4 regions of the Mesorhizobium sp. M6A.T.Cr.TU.016.01.1.1 genome follow, and region 1 is predicted to be linked to each of the others. Evidence: predicted binding sites of a transcription regulator. Region 1 holds the regulator's gene; each other region holds the start of a gene.

Evidence for each region. The regulator LexA, encoded in region 1, represses DNA repair genes until DNA is damaged. The targets are predictions, from matches to a motif close to TGTTCNNNNTGTGTTCNG.
Region 2: EJ075_RS10400 (metallopeptidase family protein) is a predicted target of LexA. The motif match lies at 1,312-1,329, and genes of this name have one in related genera.
Region 3: EJ075_RS23405 (UvrD-helicase domain-containing protein) is a predicted target of LexA. The motif match lies at 1,875-1,892, and genes of this name have one in related genera.
Region 4: EJ075_RS12645 (helicase-related protein) is a predicted target of LexA. The motif match lies at 2,051-2,068, and genes of this name have one in related genera.

What each region holds. Positions count from the first base shown of each region.
Region 1 covers NZ_CP034452.1:5,694,388-5,697,661, forward strand. The annotation lists gene EJ075_RS27535 (ComEC/Rec2 family competence protein) at 1-1,317, shown strand, start outside; gene lexA (transcriptional repressor LexA) at 1,311-2,048, opposite strand; gene glp (gephyrin-like molybdotransferase Glp) at 2,153-3,274, opposite strand, start outside.
Region 2 covers NZ_CP034452.1:2,208,727-2,212,000, reverse strand. The annotation lists gene EJ075_RS10405 (pilus assembly protein TadG-related protein) at 1-694, shown strand, start outside; gene EJ075_RS10400 (metallopeptidase family protein) at 756-1,178, opposite strand; gene EJ075_RS33510 (hypothetical protein) at 1,353-2,396, shown strand; gene EJ075_RS10390 (DUF6504 family protein) at 2,338-3,274, shown strand, end outside.
Region 3 covers NZ_CP034452.1:4,841,312-4,844,585, forward strand. The annotation lists gene EJ075_RS23405 (UvrD-helicase domain-containing protein) at 1-1,834, opposite strand, end outside; gene EJ075_RS23410 (glucose/quinate/shikimate family membrane-bound PQQ-dependent dehydrogenase) at 2,080-3,274, shown strand, end outside.
Region 4 covers NZ_CP034452.1:2,643,627-2,646,900, forward strand. The annotation lists gene EJ075_RS12645 (helicase-related protein) at 1-1,883, opposite strand, end outside; gene EJ075_RS12650 (TetR family transcriptional regulator) at 2,570-3,163, opposite strand.

The DNA.
Region 1 (3,274 bases):
GCCGCACTCCTTTCCATCGCTGCCTATCTCATTTTTTCCGGCATCGTGGTCGCGGCTGAGCGCAGCTTCATCATGCTGGCGGTAATGCTTGTCGCCGTGCTGTTCGACCGGGCTGCGCTCACCATGCGCAATCTTACGATTTCAGCCATCGCCGTCATCGTCGTGTCGCCGCACGAGGTGGTCGGCCCAAGCTTCCAGATGTCCTTCGCCGCGACCGCGGCTCTCGTGGGCGCCTATGCCGGCTGGTCCGACTATCGTGCCGACAAGGCCACGGCGCCGCCACAACGACGGTCACCGGCCGCTTTCGTCACGCGGAAGCTCGTCGCTGGAACAGGCACCATCGCCATGACCTCCATCATTGCCGGCAGCGCCACCGCGCTCTTCGCCATCTGGCACTTCCAGCGCGTCTCGCCGCTCAGTCTGTTTGCCAATCTGGCCGTCATGCCGATCGTCACGGTCGTCATGTTCCTGGCGGTCGTCAGCGCCTTGGCAATGCCTTTCGGCTTCGACGGACCTTTCCTCTACATGATGGGCAAGGGGCTGACGGCCATGATTGCAATATCGGGATGGATCTCCGAACGTTCGCCGGTCGATGCAGTCGGGCTGATTTCGTTGCAGTCGGTTCTGCTGGTGACGGTCGCCCTGGTCATCGCCACGATGGCGACGACATGGTTGCGGCTTGCGGCACTTCCCTTTGCGCTTGCCGGCCTGCTGACGATTTCCGAGACGCGAACCCCCGACGTGCTGATCTCGGAGGATGCGCATCTGGTGGCGCTGCCGATCGGCGGCGGCGAACTTGCCGTCAACCGGGTGCGCTCGAACGAATTCACCACCGACAACTGGAAACATGCGCTGACTTCAGCGACCATTGTCGAGCCGGAGACGTTCGAAAAAGGAGACGTGCGGTTCGACATCGCCGACCCGGCCGACCTGCCGCCGGGAGCGCCTTTCTATTGCACTGCCGGCCTGTGCCTCGCCCGGCATCCGTCCGGCGCGATCATCGCGCTCGCCGACGACCGCAAAATCGCGCGGCCAGCCTGTGCCTTTGCGGACTTGATCGTCATCGACGATGCCACGGCCTATTATAATCCCTGCCGCAACCCGCTGGTCCTCGTCGTGACCAAACGGCAGCTCGCTCGCATGGGCAGTGCCGCCGTCTTTTTCGATCCGCTATCGGCGACGACGCGCGCAGAAATCCGTTTTGCCGTCAAACAGCCATATAGGCCTTGGCATGAGCAGCGGAGATTTTCTCGCGAGGCTAGGGGCCTGCCGCCATACCGTAAGCCTGAGAAACCCAAGAAAGCTGCCGTTCAGTAACGTCGGATCAATCCGACGAGCTTGCCTTGCACCTTGACCCGGTCCGGCCCGAAGATGCGCGTCTCATAGGCCGGGTTGGCGGCTTCCAGGGCGATCGAGGCGCCTTTGCGGCGGAACCGCTTCAGCGTCGCTTCCTCCTCGTCGACCAGGGCGACAATGATCTCGCCAGGCTGGGCGGTGTCGGCGTTGCGAATGATGACCGTGTCGCCGTCGAAGATGCCGGCCTCGATCATCGAATCACCCTTGACCTCCAGCGCGTAGTGCGCGCCGCCTGTGATCATGTCCGGTGGCACCGAGATCGAATGCGTCTGGTGCTGGATGGCATCGATCGGCACACCGGCAGCGATGCGGCCCATCACCGGAATGGAGACGGTGGCAACGACGTCGTCGTCATTGCCGGCCGCAGGCATGCGTGACGGCGCCGGCTTGATCTGTCGGCCGAGGCTGCCCTGCCCAAGGCTGCCCTGAATGACGCTCGGCGAGAATTTGCGCGCCGCATTGAGGCCGGGCGCGATCGAATCGGGCAAGCGCAGCACTTCCAGCGCGCGGGCGCGGTTGGGCAGCCGGCGAATGAAGCCGCGCTCCTCCAGCGCCGTGATCAGCCGATGGATTCCCGATTTGGACGCGAGATCGAGCGCTTCCTTCATCTCGTCAAACGAGGGCGGAATGCCGCTTTCCTTCAGCCGCTCGTGGATGAACATCAGCAGCTCATGTTGTTTGCGTGTCAGCATCGCGACCCCCAACAGAATCAGAAAAACAAACCCAGAACAAACACTATCTGTTCCAGTTGTGTTCCGCAACTGTTTAAAGTTTAATGAATGTGTTGACGTTTTGTTCAGCGTAGCATCAGCACGGTGCAGGCGGCACCTGTCGCGGCGGGGGGAGCGAATGGCTCGCGCACGATCAGCCCGTTGGCGTCGGCCAGCATTCTGAGCATCGAGGAATCCTGGATGCCGAACGGCGTCGCCTTGAGCGTGCCCGCGTCTTCCTTCACCACGGCGCGTACATAGTCCTGCCTGATATCGTTGGCCGCCATGGCGGCACCGAGCCGCGCCTGACGCATGTCCTGCCGGTAGGCGCGTCCGCCAAGCCGCGCAAGCAGCGGCTTCAGGAAGAGCTGCGTGCAGACTAGGCTCGCCACCGGATTGCCGGGCAGGCCGATGCAGCGGATGTCGCCCAGCCGACCGAACATCAGCGGCTTGCCGGGCCGCATGGCGATCTTCCAGAAATCGAGCGTCATGCCTTCGCCGGTCAGCACGTCGTGGACGAGGTCGTGGTCGCCGACCGAGGCGCCGCCCAGCGTGACGATGACGTCAGCCCCTGCGTTAACCGCCTTTTTCACCAGCGCGGCAATCGCCTCTTTGCGGTCGGGGGCGATGCCGAGGTCGAGCGCGCTGGCGCCGACCGAGCGGGCCGCGGCAGCGACGCCATAGGCGTTGGACGAGATGATCTGGTCCGGGCCAAGGTCGCTGCCTGGCGGCAGCAATTCGTCGCCGGTGGCGATGATGGCGACCAGCGGCCGTTTCACCACGCTGACCTGCGGATGGTTGGCCGACGCCGCCAGCGACAACGCCGCCGGATCAAGCAGGCGGCCTTTCTCCAGCAGAACGTCGCCCTTCGAGAAATCGAGCCCGAGGCGGCGGATGTTGCGGCCTTCAACCGTCGACGCGGTCACTTCGATGCTGCCGCCGCCGAGGTCGCGGACATTCTCCTGGATGACGATGGTGTCAGCGCCTGCGGGAAGCGGCGCGCCGGTGAAGATGCGCACGGCCTGCGCCGGGCCGACTGTTCCGGCAAAGCCGCGTCCGGCCGGCGCCATGCCGATCACCGCAAGTGTTGCCGGCGCGGAGGCGACATCCTCGGCCCGCACGGCATAGCCGTCCATGGCGGACGCGTTGAAGGGCGGCTGGGTGCGGAGCGCCGTGAGCGGGTCCGCCAGTATCCGGTCGGCGGCGTC
Region 2 (3,274 bases), 3.3 Mb from region 1:
TTCTACCAGGGACCCGGCCTTCATCATGAATGCCGGCGTCACCATGAACATCAGCAAGCTCTGCGTGAAGGGCACGAAATACATCAAGAACGGCGGTACGCTGTCCAAGCTGGAGACGGCATGCGCCGTCACGGCGGATCCCTATGCCGGCGCCATTCCTGAGCCCGCCGTTCCCTCGGCCTGCACCACATCCGGCGCGCGTGACGGACAGACGCAGACCTTGAACCCGGGACTGCACTGCTGGGTGAACTTCAATGGCAGCCCTACCATCACGTTCAATCCGGGCCTTCATATCATCAAGGGACCGATGATCATCAATTCCGGCGCCAAGGTCATCGCCGAAGGCGTCACCTTCTACTTCCCGGATACCGACAGCATGATCCAGGCCAACGGCGCCCTCACAATCACGGCCTCGGCCCCGAGCAGCGGTGCCTACAAGGATATCCTGATGTTAGAAAAGACGAGCGATCCCGCCAACAACGCCAACAAGCGCCAGTATGTGTTCAACGGCTCGAACGGCGAGTCTCTGATTGGGATCATCTATCTGCCCAACCGGGACGTCACCTACAACTCGACCACGAACATCACCTCCAGCAAGATCTCGATGGTCGTGAACACCATGATCATCAACTCCGCCAACTGGAAACTCAGCGGCATCGCCGGCCAGTCGGCGAAGATCTATCTCTCACAGTGATGCGCGCCGGCGCAAATGACGCCGAACCGGAGCAGGATAGCGGCGACGAAGCGTAGGGCCGTTACTCCGCTGCCTCTTCGATCCGCTCCATATCATCGTCTGACAGGCCGAAATGGTGGCCGATCTCGTGGATCAGCACATGGGTGACGATATCGCCCAGCGTCTCTTCGTTCTCGGCCCAGTAGTCGAGGATGGCGCGGCGGTAGAGCGTGACGCGGTTCGGCCCCTCGCCGGTCTGCGGATTCCAGCGCTCGGCGACTCCGCGCCCCTCGAACAGGCCGAGCAGGTCGAACGGCGTTTCCAGCGACAGATCGTCCATGATCTCGTCGGTCGGGAATTCGGCGATCTGGATGACGATCTCGCCGGTCAGCTTGCGAAATTCCTCCGGCAGATGGGCGTAAGCCTCCAGCGCCAGGAACTCCATTTCCTCCATCGATGGCGAAAGCTGGTCGTGCCAGACACGGGTCTTGTAGATGCGGGCCATGCTTTGTCCTTCTGATCCCGGCATATAGGCTTTCGAGCCGAAATCGGCAAATGGCCGGGTTGCCGTCCACACGCGGACAGGAATAAATTCCCCATGACTCCGCTTGACTCTTCGGATGCCCTCTGGAATCTATAAGAACATAACAGGAACAATTGTGAGTGGAAGCTGACCGTCATGGCGACAAGCGCCGTGGCGCGGGAGACTGTTTTTGCCCTGCGCCGCCAGATCGCGAAGATCGAGGGAACGCTGCCCGAGCGCCTGGAGGCGCCGGCTGGCGCAACCCCCGTCGATGCGGATGTCACCCCCCAGAATCCAACAGCGGATGTCATACCCCAGGGTCTAACAATCGTCCGCCGCGGCCTCGCCGTGGCGCCGCCCGATGCGTTTCTGCGCACCGGCGCCGAGGGTCTCGATACCGCGCTCAGCGGTGGCCTGCCGAAGGCGGCGCTGAGCGAGATCCATGGCGCCGCGACCCGTGATGCCGGGGCCGTCGCCGGCTTCGCCCTGTCGCTCGTCAGCCTGATCCTCAAACAGGGGCCGCGACTGCCGGTCCTGTGGATCGGCACCGCGGAAATCTTCCGGGAAGCCGGCTTTCCCTATGCCAGAGGGCTTCACGCCGTTTTCGGCATCGAGCCGGAGCAATTGCTGTTTTCCGAGGCGCCAAGGCTCCTCGATGCGCTGTGGATCGCCGAGGAGGCCGCCCGGATGACGGCGCTCGCCGCCGTCATCCTCGAAATCCGCGGCAGCCCGCAGCGGCTGGATCTTACCGCGACGCGGCGGCTGCACGCCCGGGCGCAGAATGCCGGCCGGCCGGTCTTCCTGCTGCGCCAGGCCGGCGAGGCAGAGCCTACGGCGGCACCCGTTCGCCTCATCCTGTCGGCGGCGCCGTCGGCATCCCGCGAAACGATCGCCGGGCCACTTGCCGGCTCGATCGGCCGTCCCGCCTTCACCGTCAGCATCGGCAAGAGCCGCACGGCCTTGCCAGGACAATTCACACTGGAGTGGAACCCCGATGAACACAGTTTCGAAGAAAGAAGGGGCGAGGAAAGAAGGGCAGCGAATTCTGTCCCTGTGGTTCCCGCATCTCGCCGCGGAAAGGGTCCTGCGGCAGCGTCTGGGGCGGTCCTGGCGTTCCCGGCCGTCGGATCACCTGCCGCTGGTGATCAGCCATCGCCAAGCGAACGCGCAGCGCATCGCCGCCCTCGACGAGCGGGCTGAGGCGCTTCATCTGAAGCGCGGCATGGGCATAGCCGACGCGCGCGCCATGCATCCGTCGGTCGACGTCGTGGAAGCCGATCCCGAGGCCGACCGCCGCCTGCTCGAAAGCCTTGCCGACTGGTGCGACCGCTACACCCCGCTGGTGGCGCTCGACGCAGCCGATGGCCTGTTCCTCGACGTCACCGGCTGCACCCATCTTTTCGGCGGCGAACGCTCGATGCTGGACGACATCCTGTCGCGCTTTTTCCATCAAGGCTTCGATGTCCGCGCCGGCCTTGCCGCCACACCAGGTGCTGCCTGGGCGGCAGCGCGGTTTGCCAGTGACCGCATCGTCCCCGGTGGCGAGGAGGAAGCGCTTCTCGCACCCTTGCCACTGGCGGCGCTGCGCATCGAGCCTGATATCCGCGCCAGCCTGGAAAGCGTCGGTCTGCGCACGGCGGGCGCCGTCATGGCAGCCCCCCGCGCGCCGCTCGCCCGCCGCTTCGGCGTATCCCTGCTTTTGCGTCTCGACCAGGCGCTCGGCCGCCTCGACGAGGCGGTGTCGCCGCGCCTGCCGGTCGCGCCGCTTTCGGTCGAACGCCACCTCTCGGAGCCCATCATGCTGACCGACGAAATAGAGCGGCTGGTGAAAATGCTAGCGACGACTCTGAAGGTGGATCTCGAGCGCCGCGGTGAGGGCGCAAGAAGGCTGGCGCTGCTGCTCTTCCGCGTCGACGGCGCCGTCAGCCGCATCGCCGTCGGCACGTCGCGGCCGTTGCGCGAGCCGCTGCTGATCCAAAAATTGTTTCATGAAAGGCTTGCCGCGCTCGAGCAGGACATCGATGCCGGCTATGGCTTCGATCTCGTGCGCCTCTCGGTCCTGTCGGCCGCGGCCTTCG
Region 3 (3,274 bases), 850 kb from region 1:
TCTTCCACATGTCGGTGTAGCCGCTCTCCTCCAGTATGGTCTCGGCCAGTTCGGTGTGCGGCGTGGTTTCCAGCGTCTTCTGCCAGCGCTCGAAATTGGCTGATACCTCGCGCAGTGCGGCGCGCGGCTTCGGCTTCAACTCGTCGCTTTCGGCGAGCTTGGCGGCGGCCTCCAGCATCGGGATGCGCAGCGCCCTGGCGGTATCGTGGATCTGGCGGATGGTGGCTTCGCCCAACCCGCGCTTCGGCACGTTGACGATGCGTTCGAAGGCGAGGTCGTCGGCGCCTTGGGCGACGACGCGGAAGAAGGCCAGCGCATCGCGGATTTCGAGGCGCTCGTAGAAGCGCGGGCCGCCGATGACGCGGTAGTTGAGGCCGAGCGTGACGAAACGATCCTCGAACTCGCGCATCTGGAAGGACGCGCGCACCAGGATCGCCATGTCGTTGAGATTGTGCTTCTGCCGCTGGTAGGCTTCGATGGTTTCGCCGACGGCGCGGGCCTCCTCCTCGGAATCCCAGGCGGCATGGACGTGCACTTTCTCATCGTCCTCTGCGACTTTTTCGGTGAACAGCGTCTTGCCGAAGCGGCCTTCATTGTGGGCGATGAGGTGGGAGGCGGTGCCGAGGATGTGCGCGGTGGAGCGATAGTTGCGCTCCAGCCGGATGATCGTGGCGCCGGGGAAATCCTTGTCGAAGCGCAGGATGTTGTCGACCTCGGCCCCGCGCCAGCCGTAGATGGATTGATCGTCGTCGCCGACGCAGCAGATATTAACTTTGTTATCGCTCACGGGCTGTTCCGCGCCTGCCGGCACGGGCCCTCCGCGGGGGCCTCGCAACGGCTCGGACGGACGGTCGTCCTTGCGGCCTTCGGCCGGAATTCCCGATTCGTCCTTCGTAGTTGCCGGTCTATAGCTACCCGCCTCCGTTCTATCCGTAACTCCGGAAAGACTTGGAACGCGACCACCCGGAGAGCCACTTCGTGGTGGTTGCGGCCCGCCCGGCCGCTGCGCCAGCAGGCGCAGCCACATATATTGCGCGGTGTTGGTGTCCTGATACTCGTCGACGAGGATGTAGCGAAAACGCTTGTGGTATTCCTTCAGCACGTCCGGATTGGCGCGGAAGATGCGGATGGGGTGGCAGAGGAGGTCGCCGAAGTCGCAGGCATTCAGCGTCTTCAGCCGCTCCTGATAGGCCTTGTAGAGCTCTCGGCCCTTGCCGTTGGCGAAGGCGCGGGCGTCGCCCTCGGGAATGTCGGCGGGGCCAAGCCCCTTGTTTTTCCAGCCGTCGATCATCTGGGCGAACTGCTTGGCCGGCCAGCGCTTGTCGTCCAGGCCTTCGGCCTGGATGAGCTGCTTGATCAGGCGCACGACATCGTCGGTGTCGAGGATGGTGAAGTCGGATTTGAGCCCGGCAAGCTCGGCGTGTCTGCGAAGCAGCTTCACGCCAATCGAGTGGAAGGTGCCGAGCCACGGCATGCCCTCGACATTGCCTTCGCCGATCAAGAGGCCGATGCGCTGCTTCATCTCGCGCGCAGCTTTGTTGGTGAAGGTGACGGCGAGGATCTGCGACGGGAAGGCCTTGCCGGTGGCGAGGATGTGGGCGATGCGGGTGGTCAAGACGCGCGTTTTGCCGGTGCCGGCGCCGGCCAGCACCAGAACCGGGCCTTCGGTGGTTTCCACCGCCAGCCGCTGCTCGGGGTTGAGCCCGTTCAGATAATCGGGCGCATTGTTGTGGCCGCTGCGGGCAGCCATGGCGCGCGCAGCAATGCCCGACGGGGCCACGGGCCGCGCGTTCGGTTCGTCAAAAAAAGGCATATCTTCCGAAAAGCCGGACATCTCCCCCGAATGTAGTGATTCGGCAGCGAAAGGCCAGAAGTGTCTCCGTTTTGTTCTCAGTCCAGTCCACAATCTGGATGGGTCCGCGACCCAAAACGTCGAGCTTGCTGTGGGTCCACGCCTAAAACGCGGAGCTTGCTTGACAGCCACGGCGGGCCGGAGAAAGTTGTGCTCGGGGCAGGAACGCAATGCCGGGTTGCCCATTGACGCGTTGCGAAGCGCGCACCAGTCGAAGGAGCATCGTCTTGGCTGTCGTCGTTACCTCCCTCATCCTTTTCCTCATCGGCCTGGCGCTTGGTGGCGGCGGCATCTGGTTAGCTTCGCTGGGCGGCAGTTGGTACTACATCATTGCTGGCATCGCCTTCCTCGTCGCTGGCTGGCTGCTCTACAGGCGCAAATCCATGGCGCTGTGGCTGTACGCGGCGATCGTCATCGGCACGCTCTGCTGGGCGGTCTGGGAAATCGGCTTCGACTGGTGGGAACTCGGTCCGCGCGGCGGCATCATCGTGCTTATCGCGTTGTGGCTATTGACGCCGTGGGCGCGGCGCGGGCTCACCGGTCCCGATGGACGCGCGCCGCTGATCCTCGCGGTGCTGGCGTCGCTTGCCGTCGCCGGCTATTCGATGACAACCGATCCAAAGGATATCGCCGGCGAACTCAATACCGATGAGGTGACGCCAACGGCCGACCTCGGCGGCAACGTGCCAGCCGGCGAATGGCATTTTTACGGCCGCACCCAGTATGGCCAGCGCTATTCGCCTCTCGACCAGATCACCGTCGAAAACGTTGCCAATTTGCAGCCGGCCTGGACCTATCGCACCGGTGACGTGAAAGGGCCCGACGACGTCACTGAGACAACCTATCAGGTGACGCCGCTGAAGGTCGTCGACACGCTCTACATTTGCACACCGCACAATTTCGCCATTGCCATAGATGCCGCGAGCGGCAAGGAGAAATGGCGCTTCGATCCCCAGGTCAAGCTGGACAAGGACCGCCAGCACCAGACGTGCCGCGGCGTGTCCTATTATGCCGATGCCAAAATCGCCGCCGGCCAGCCCTGTGCAGCACGCGTCTATCTGCCGACATCCGACGCCCGGCTGATCGCGCTCGACGCCGCGAATGGCCAGGTCTGTCCCACATTTGCCGAAGGCGGCACGTTGAACCTGCTCGCCAACATGCCATATCCGAAGCCGGGCTATTATTATTCGACGTCGGCGCCGCTGATCGTCGCCAACAAGATCATCGTCGGCGGCGCGGTCAACGACAATTATTCAACGCAGGAGCCGTCCGGCGTCATCCGTGCCTTCGACGTCGACACCGGCGCCCTGATTTGGAACTGGGATTCGGGCAATCCGGACCAGACGACGCCACTGGCACCGGGTCAGACCTATACCAACAACTCGCCCAACATGTGGTCGACGGCGAGCGCCGACGAGAAGC
Region 4 (3,274 bases), 3.1 Mb from region 1:
AGGTCGACCAGCGGCTTCAGCAAGGACTCGATCTGAAAATTGACGAAGCGCTCGGCGCGCGCCGCGACCTTGTCGCGGGCTGGACCGGTGAGCTGCTCGTCGGCAAGCAGCACAAGGCGCGGCTTCAACGGCTCGTCGCCTGCGACCAGCGTGCCGATCGGCGCGCCGATCCAGCGCAGCGTGCCGTCGGAGCCGAGCGCGATGTCGCCGTTGGCCGAGGCGCCGAAGCGCTCGGCCCGCGCCTCGAACTCGGCTGCAAGCGCTTTCTGGGCTGCCGTGCGCACCGCCTTGGCGTCTTCGCCGCCGGCGCTCTGGTCGGCGGTGAAGCGGAACCCCTGCAGCTCGCCGACATGGTGGCCTTCGACGAGGACGGTTCCGGTTGGGCTAATTTCGGCTTCAGGCATGGTATTTTCTCTAAGGCGCCGCATGAGGACGGAAGTCCTGCGGTCTACGAAGCGTTTCGTCAACCGCTCATGCAGCGCATCCGACAATCTGTCTTCGATTTCGCGCGTCTTTTCCTGCCAGTGTGCCTGATCGGCCAGCCAGCCGGGCCGGTTGGAGACGAAAGTCCAGGTGCGGATCTGGGCAATCCGGTGCGACAGCGTGTCGATGTCGCCCTCGGTGGTGTCGGCACGGCGGACCTGCTCTGCCATGTAATTCTCGTCGACATGGCCATGCCTGGCAAGGTCCGTGTAGATCGAGGCGATCAGGTCGGCATGCTGGGCCGGCGCGATCTTCCTGTAGTCGGGGAGGGCACAGGCCTCCCACAGCAGCGCCACGCGCCTGGCGTCGGTGGCAAGCGCCCGGATGTCCTCGTCGCGGGACAAATGCTCGAGCGCCTGTGCATCCACTGCCGGCAGCGCACGGGTCAGGCCTTCGACCGGTGCGTTGGTCTCGATGGAGCGCTTCAGCGCATCGAGGCTGGCGAAATCGAAATGCGCGGTGCGCCATTGCAGCACCTTCACCGGGTCGAACTCATGCCCTTCGATCTTCTTGACCAGATCTTCGTCGAGCGGATCGACCTGGCCGGTGACGCCGAAGGTGCCGTCGCGCAAGTGCCGGCCAGCGCGGCCGGCGATCTGGCCGAGCTCGGCCGCCGTCAGGTTGCGATACTGGTAGCCATCGAATTTACGGTTCTGGGCGAAGGCGACATGATCGAGATCGAGGTTTAGGCCCATGCCGATCGCATCGGTGGCGATCAGGTAATCGACATCACCTGACTGGAACAGCGCCACCTGCGCGTTGCGAGTGCGCGGCGATAGCGCGCCGAGCACGACGGCCGCACCGCCCTGCTGGCGGCGGATCAGTTCGGCGATGGCATAGACCTCGTCGGCGGAAAAGGCGACGATCGCCGTGCGCCGCGGCAGGCGGGTCAGCTTCTTCGAGCCGGCATAGGCGAGATGCGACAGCCGTGGCCGAGTCACCACCGACACGCCCTTCAGCAGACGCTGGAGGATGCCGTGCATGGTGGCCGCGCCCAGCAGCAGCGTCTCCTGGCGGCCGCGCAGATGCAGGATGCGGTCGGTGAAGATGTGGCCGCGCTCGAGATCGCCGGCCAGCTGCACCTCGTCGATGGCGACGAAGGCGGCGTCGGTCTGGCGCGGCATAGCTTCCACCGTGCAGACCGAATATCTGGCGCCGTCGGGCTGGATCTTCTCCTCGCCGGTGATGAGCGCCACCTTGTGAGCGCCGACCTTCTCGCAGACGCGTGTATAAACCTCGCGGGCGAGCAGCCTGAGCGGCAGGCCGATAATGCCGCTTTCATGCGCCACCATGCGCTCGATGGCGAGATGGGTCTTACCGGTATTGGTCGGCCCGAGCACGGCAGTCACGTCGCGGCCCGACAGGATCAGCGGCTCAGTGTGTTTCGACTGGATGTTCATCGACCTGGAAATAAGGCTCTCTGCCTCGCGTTGTCGGGAGCGCGCCCCATGGTGGCGCGTGTGACAAGCGACACATAGGGATTTCGGGCGCGAAGCGAAAGCGGAATGTTCCAACGGCAGCTCGAAGGCTCCCGTCTGGTGTTGTCAACCGGTCCTGATTTAACAGTTGGAACGAGTCTGGAACGAATCAGCTACGAATCGCTGACTCTTGCTGATTCAGGTTTTGTTCACGGCTATATCTGGGTTTTTTGCCGGCGAGTCTCACCACATGCTGAATCGCTGAACTGGCCCGATTCATGCAGGGCGGACGTCGTCGTTAACATTTGCCGGTGAACGATCGGCGCAGGCCGGCAGGCGTCACCCAACATTATGAAATTATTGATCTTTCCTAACGCGCCTTAACGGTTCGAGGGGTGTTTTCAGCCTTTGTCGTTAACCTTCCGGTCAAAGCCGGAACGAAACGGCGACGAATCAGCGCTGGCGGAAGTTTCCCCGTTTGTTCACCCCAACATGTTGTGTCGTGAACAGGTTTTCCACCGAGAATCCACAGGCGGGAACAGGGTTTTGCACAGGGCTGCGCGACCGCCGTTAACCTTTGCGTGCCGCTTCGGCACAAATCGGCCTCCCGCAATCGGTCGGCAGCAGTCGTTGCAGGACCAGACTCGGCCACCCGCTGAGCGGCAGGTTCAAGATACGTCCTCTCCCACGACATAGCGCTGCAAAGTAGGGCCGATGTTCTGGATGATCTCGTCGTGGGACAGGGCGACGACGGGCGGAAGCCGCAGCAGGTATCGGCACATCGCCAAACCCAGCAACTGGCTCGAAACGAGCCCCGCCCGTCGGCCGGCGTCGGCGGGGTCGGCGGGGTCGGCGACCGCCGCGACCACCGGCCTCACCTGGTTGCCAAATACGTCGCGCAACTTTTCGGCAGCGAATTCGTTCGACGTCGCCGAACGCAGCAGAATGGCCATGCCAGGACCGCTGGCCGGGCTCTCCCAGATTTCGAGAAAACGCCTGATCAACGTTTCGCCGACGGCGTTTCGGTCGAGCACCCGCAGTGCCGGCAATTGCAAGTCGATTACCGCCGCCCTAGCGAACAACTCGTCCTTGCTGCGGAAATAGCGGATCACCATGGCCGGATCGATCGAGGCATGCGCGGCGACGTCGCGGATGGAGGCGCCGTCGTAGCCGTGCTCGGCGAACAGAAGCCTCGCGGCCTTAAGGATTTGGGCGCGCGTGCGGTCCGACTTGCTGGGTTTCTTCGGCTGATTCTCGGTCATGAAAATTCATATGCCAACGACCGTTGACAAATGCAATAGGTCCAACTAGAAAGTCAACGATCGTTGACAAATGGAGAGAGAAATGTTGCCCGATACAACAGAAGTCCTGAT